2 linked regions of the Pirellula sp. SH-Sr6A genome follow. The protein of the gene in region 1 interacts with the protein of each later gene in a pairwise test. Links are inferred from orthologs where the notes say so. Each region holds a gene or a part of one and is shown on either strand. Other genes may lie near its edges.

Evidence for each region. Proteins that work in one complex are often made in the same cells at the same time.
Region 2: the proteins of eno (region 1) and rpe interact in binary tests that used the Escherichia coli proteins (3 or more experiments, as listed by UniProt). The link is inferred for Pirellula sp. SH-Sr6A from one-to-one orthologs.

The regions. Positions count from the first base shown.
Region 1 is NZ_CP011272.1:157,416-160,882, reverse strand. Bases 228-3,209 are described here. They hold eno (phosphopyruvate hydratase), read left to right. Parts: upstream 228-1,070; coding sequence 1,071-2,348; downstream 2,349-3,209. Other genes in these bases: VN12_RS00490 (serine/threonine protein kinase), read right to left, coding at 2,590-3,209; VN12_RS00500 (cytochrome-c peroxidase), read left to right, coding at 228-794. In the rest of the region: more of VN12_RS00500, read left to right, coding at 1-227; more of VN12_RS00490, read right to left, coding at 3,210-3,467. UniProt on the Escherichia coli protein: Catalyzes the reversible conversion of 2-phosphoglycerate (2-PG) into phosphoenolpyruvate (PEP). It is essential for the degradation of carbohydrates via glycolysis.
Region 2 is NZ_CP011272.1:1,778,934-1,781,836, reverse strand. It holds rpe (ribulose-phosphate 3-epimerase), read left to right. Parts: upstream 1-1,003; coding sequence 1,004-1,804; downstream 1,805-2,903. Other genes in the region: accD (acetyl-CoA carboxylase, carboxyltransferase subunit beta), read left to right, coding at 2,528-2,903; VN12_RS07030 (histidine phosphatase family protein), read left to right, coding at 1,839-2,531; VN12_RS07040 (lactate/malate dehydrogenase family protein), read left to right, coding at 1-786. UniProt on the Escherichia coli protein: Catalyzes the reversible epimerization of D-ribulose 5-phosphate to D-xylulose 5-phosphate.

The sequences.
Region 1 (3,467 bases):
GCAAAGCCCAGTTTTGGGATGGCCGAGCTGGGACACTCGAAGACCAAGCGGTAGGTCCAATTGCCAACCCGATTGAAATGGGGCACACCCACGATGCCTGCATTGGGAGCCTCGGGAAGATCGAAGGTTATCGCATTCAGTTTGAAAAAGTCTTCGGACGCGCTCCCAATATCGACGATGTTGGGCGTGCCATTGCGACCTTTGAGCGCGCTCTCGTTACGGAAGCCAGCCCATACGATCTTTATGAACCTGTCCGACAAATGCTGGTGGCATTCCCTGAAGAACTGGAGGATCTGGACGCGTTGAAGGAAGAGGATCCGCAACTCTATGCGCGATTTACCAAGGCGAAGGCCTTGTCGGATGAGCATCCCATGAGCGACTCTGCCAAACGGGGGCGCGATTTGTTTTTCAGCGCTAAATCGAACTGCACCGCTTGCCACGTGGGGGTGAACTTCACCGACGAGCTTTACCACAACCTGGGTGTCGGGATGGAAGCCGCAGAACCAGACCTTGGCCGTTTCGCGGAGACCAAGCAAGAGAAAGACAAGGGAGCGTTCAAGACGCCGACGATTCGGAACATCGCGCAATCGGCTCCATACATGCACGATGGTTCCCAAAAAACGCTGGAGGAAGTCGTCGAGTACTATGCAAAAGGTGGGCATCCCAATCCCTATCTGAGCGATAAAATCAAAAAGCTTGATCTGACCGCCCAAGACAAGGCCGATTTGGTAGAGTTCATGAAGGCCCTCACAGGACCGCTCCCCAAGGTCGAAATGGGACGGCTTCCTCAATAGCCCCCCAGATTCCACTCCGAACGATGGCTCGGCTGCCTCGTTCCATCGACGAAGCAGCCCTTTTTCTTCCAAACGGTTGCCCCCAACCGACCCGAGGTGTGCGAACACCTCGGGTTTTCTTTTGCGCGAACCATTTGAAGTAGCCAAGAAGCCAACGCTCCGCCACAATGCGCAAAACGTTGTATGTGGGGAGCAAACGGGCGCGGGCTCGAAGTCTGAGCAAATGCCCACCCCCGCCGGCTTACTCTGATTTCTTTGGACATTGGCAGGTATTTCATGAGCCTTATCGAGCGCATTCACGGTCGTCAGATTTTCGATTCTCGAGGCAATCCTACGGTTGAAGTCGACGTAACGCTCGTCGATGGCTCCACCGGCCGCGCGGCGGTACCCAGCGGTGCCAGCACCGGCGCCCACGAAGCATGGGAACTCCGCGACGGCGATAAGTCCAAGTACATGGGTAAAGGGGTTCTCAAAGCGGTTGAGAACATCAATTCGCAAATTGCCGAAAACCTCATCGGCTTCGATGCGCTCGATCAACGAGGCGTCGATGCGATGCTCCGCCAAATCGATGGAACGTCCAACAAGAAGAATCTTGGTGCCAACGCGATGCTCGGCGTCTCTCTGGCAACTGCGAAGGCGGCAGCTCATTTCACGAATCAACCTCTCTACCGATACCTGGGTGGAGCCGGCGCGCACCTCCTGCCAGCACCCATGATGAATATCGTCAACGGAGGTCAGCACGCTGACAACTCCGTCGACGTACAAGAGTTCATGGTCATGCCCCTCGGCTTTGACTCGTTCACCGACGCACTCCGCGCCGGAACAGAAATCTTCCACAACTTGAAGAAGGTTCTGAGCGAGAAGAAACTGAACACTGCCGTTGGAGACGAAGGTGGATTCGCACCTGACCTAGGCAGCAACCGCGAAGCCCTCGATCTGATCATGGAAGCGATCAAGCGAGCCGGATACCAAGCGGGCAAACAGATCTTCATCGCATTGGATGTCGCTGCGACCGAGTTCTACGATGAAAAGACAAAGAAGTATACCATCGACGGGAAGCAACTCTCCGGCGATGAAATGGTCGACTTCCTGGCAAACTGGGTCGATAACTACCCGATCTGCTCGATCGAAGACGGATGCTCCGAAGATGACTGGGACTCTTGGAAGAAGCTCACCGAACGCGTCGGCGGCAAGGTCCAATTGGTAGGTGATGATTTGTTCGTGACCAACACCGAGCGACTGCAGCGAGGGATCGATCAAGGAATCGCGAATAGCATCTTGATCAAAGTGAATCAAATCGGAACCTTGACCGAGACCATCGAAGCGATCCAATTGGCACACCGAAATGGTTACTCGAGCATCTCGAGTCACCGAAGTGGCGAAACCGAAGACGCCACCATCGCCGACTTGGCCGTTGCTCTCTCGACCGGGCAAATCAAGACCGGATCGGCTTCTCGTTCGGACCGAATGGCCAAGTACAATCAACTGCTGCGAATCGAAGAAGAGCTGGGTGAAGGCGCTCGCTACGCCGGCCCTCTCTTCCGCCGCAAGTAGTCCGTCGGTCGCATTGGAATTTCGATCGCTGTCGATTGGATCAAACCGGAGTTTTGCACAGAACGGCTGCGTTGCAGCCGCGACCGTGTTGATCTCCGGTTTTTTGTTGGTCCTCGATGTTGGTCCTCGATGTTGGTCCTCGATGTTGGTCCTCGATGTTGGTCCTCGACGATGGTCGGCGAGGCAATCTCTATAGTTTGTAAGTAGGCGGTCGCCGCTCCCCTGCGACGCGAATCATGGGTTACCGAGCAGATGCTACCGTTCTACGTTCAAGCCCTTGTCGATGGAACATCTTTCCGAGCGCTCGAACGGCCCAATAAACGTACGCTGTTACGAATACACTTTGCGGAATGATCCAGTACCATCCGGCCCAGTCGTAATATTCACCCGGCTCGAGCGGCTGACTCCACCCATGAAGGCTCAAAATTCCTCCCGCCGTGAGGATTGCTCCGAGCACGATATAAAAGAAAATAGCGAAGACTCCACGCCATTGTTTCTGAACACATCGATGCACTATCAATCCGATCATCCCGACGATCGGCGAGAATAAAAGCGCCAATCCATAACTTGTAAACCAGCCACCTCCTTCGGTCCCTTGTTGCACCCGAAGCGTGATCAGCGAAATGGCGACGAGAATGGGTAGCAATAACAGCCATCTAAGGCCCCACTTCCGCTTTCGAAAGGTTGTCCACAAATAGAGGCCAGGGATCCAAACCAGCAACACGGATTGGAAGAGACCGGTTACTAGAAACGCAACAACCTCCATGGGTAATTCGGTCGCCATCGAATTTTGCATCCAAGGCAATGGCCTTTGAAATCGCACATCGCGCTCCGTCGATACCAAGGAAATCGGTGACTGGATATTTCTCGATGACGGTGTATCGCTGCACGCTGCCCTCGCATTGGATTGATCGAGGTGATTGGTGACGACGATTGGGAGTTCTCCATCTCGGCGCGGGATAGCGAGAGTCGGTACGATTTCATTCGAATACGTTCGATGTCTCGTCGGACCGTGACTCCACCAATGTCGATCCCCGGTCTCGCTATCGAATGCCGAGACGCTGGGATGTTCCCCCCACGAGTGCAGTACGATGCTAGGAGGATGGGACGCACTCAGCG
Region 2 (2,903 bases), 1.6 Mb from region 1 along the record:
AGCGTCGCCGATCAACTATGCACCTCGGGCGGGTACGAGCAGATTCCTGATTCCGACATCATTTGCATAACCGCTGGCTTGCGACGGAAACCGGAGGAATCCCGCCTCGATTTGATCAATCGCAACACCGATTTGTTCGTAGGGATTCTGGATGAGATCAAGAAAGTAGGAATGAAGAAGTCGGCGATTGTGTTGGTTGTCTCCAATCCCGTCGACATTTTGACCTTCGTCGCGGCCAAGCGATTGGGGCTCCCGGCAACGCAAGTCATCGGATTGGGAACGCAACTCGATACGATTCGATTCTGCTCATTGATCGCGGACGCGTTGGGCACGGCACCGACGCAGACCAAGGCATTGATTTTGGGCGAGCATGGTGACAGCATGATTCCTGTTTGGTCGAGCGCGACAGTCGGTTCATTGCCGTTGGAAAAGTATCCAGGATGGAACAGTGTGCTCGCAGACAAAATCTTCACCCGGACGAAAGGATCTGGAGCGGAGTGCCTTTCGAAGAAAGGTGGGGCTGGTTTCGCGGTTGGGATTGCGATACGAGATGTCGTCGATGCTATTGCACTCGACCAGAACCGCATTCTTCCCGTCTCCACCGTGCAAGACGGGGCTTGCTACGGAATCGATCAGGTTGCGATTTCGGTCCCCACCGTCGTCGGTCGAACCGGTGCTTTGCAGCGGATTGAGTTGGATCTTTGGCCTAAGGAGTTGCAGGGGCTTAAAGCGAGTGCCGCGGCCATCAAGCCAACCTTGGATACCGTCCTCAAGCGAATCGGTTAATGCGATTCCCCAATCCTTGAAAAGGAAAGGGGACTAGGGCGTGAAACGGGGACCTTTCGTTTCTCTCCCGCGAGCGCGGCAAACCGACCGCGTTCGGAGGGAAAATTGCTGGCTGTATTTGTTTTTTTAATGACGCGTAAGTCCTCTCTGATTCTGGACTTACGGATTTGGGTGGGGCAGCTGGTGGGTTGGCTGGCAGGGATCGGCATTTTGCCCCTTGCCTAACCACTGCGAGCTTGTTTATTGTGGAGTGTATTGCAGCGATGGATTGCTGGCGTTAGCCTGCTTTGCTGCAAACCACCATCTAGCGGTCTATATGTCCGAACCATCCAGCAAGGCGACGGAAACGAGAAATCGGTTTCGATCTGCGAGCCCTGCCATCCTGCCATCCCTTCTGATGTGCGACTTCTCCAATTTGGAGCGGGAAGTTCGGCAATTGGAAGAGGCCGGGATCGCCGTGTTGCATTTGGACGTGATGGACGGTCACTTTGTACCGAATCTTACGTACGGCATGCCGATCGTCGAAGCCCTTCGCCGGGTGACCGACTTGGCGCTCGATGTTCACTTGATGATTTCTGATCCGAGCCAGTACGCCCATGCTTTTATTGAGGCAGGGGCGGACGCGATCACATTTCACATCGAGGCGGAGTCGAACCCTGAGGGATTGCTAAGGTCGATCCAGTCACACGGAGTTCTCGCAGGGCTAGCGATCAATCCGCAGACTGGCTGGGAGACTGTAACGCCATTCGTGGAATTCTGTGACCTGTTTCTGGTCATGAGTGTCCAAGCGGGATTTGGCGGGCAAGCGTTCAATCCGATTGCGTTGGAGCGGCTCTCGCAGTTGCACGACCAGTACGGCGATCGTTTGTTGTTGGAAGTTGATGGTGGTGTCAATGAAAAAACAATCGGTTCCTGCGTTGCTGCTGGGGCCGATTTGCTAGTGGTGGGGTCTGCGTTGTTCAAGCAGCCGGACTACTGCCAAGCGATCACTCGATTGCAAGCGGCGTACTCCCCATGAGCGGCCGCATTTCGTTCCTCTCTGGATTGATTGTATGTGTAATGTTGTAGTGGTACGCCCTGGGGCCACTGTGTTCGATGAACAAGAACGAATCAAGGGAAGTCTGGATATTCCTCTCTCGTCGCATGGGTTGGAGCAAATCCAACGTGTCGCGACGGAACTGGAGCGATTGCCTATTGCTCACGTCTATTGCGGTCCTTGTGAATCCGCGCAGGAGACTGCCAAGGAGATCGCGGACCACTCCAAAGCGAAGTGGAAGGTCTGTGATTGCTTTGCCAATTTGGACCATGGACTTTGGGAGGGAAAGCGGATCGACGAAGTGAAGCGTCAGCAGCCGAAGTTGTTCCGCCAGGTTCAAGACAATCCTCGAGCGTTCTGTCCACCGGGCGGGGAAACGATTGACGAGGCGGAGGCTCGCGTTTCAAAATTGCTAAGCAAGCTATGCAAAAAGCACGCAAATGAGACAATTGCGGTCGTCGTTTCCGAGCCGCTCGCTACGTTGGTAGCGAACAAATTGATGGAAACCGACATCGACGATATGTGGGAGTCGGAGTGCGATAACGGGAGTTGGGAATTGATCGACGCAGATACGCATCAGTGTGTCGATTCCGATTCTCAGGTTTCTGGATCGCTAACCGATGGGCAGCAGTCAGCGATGGGCGATTCGAACGCCCTCGCAGGATCATCCTCGCACACCAGTTATATTCGGCCTGAATACGCGACATGAGCACTTTAGAGAACGAATCCAAGCAAGCGAGCCGACGTGGCGTACCTGAAGGTCTTTGGATCAAGTGCGCCGGGTGCAACGAGACGATCTACCGCAAAGAGGTAGAACGGAATTTGAATGTTTGCCCCAAGTGCAACTATCACATGTACGTTTCGGCTTGGGATCGCATCTCGCAATTGCTCGACGAGAATACCTTCGAGATCTGTGATGAGAGTGTATTGCCGACAGATCCCCTCTCCTTCTCGGACAAAAAAACCTACGCGCAACGACTTGTCGATGAGCAAACCCGCACGGGGTTGACCGATGCAGCTGTTTGCGGGACTGGGATGATTCGCGCCCGCCGGGTTGCGATTGCTATCACCGATTCGGCCT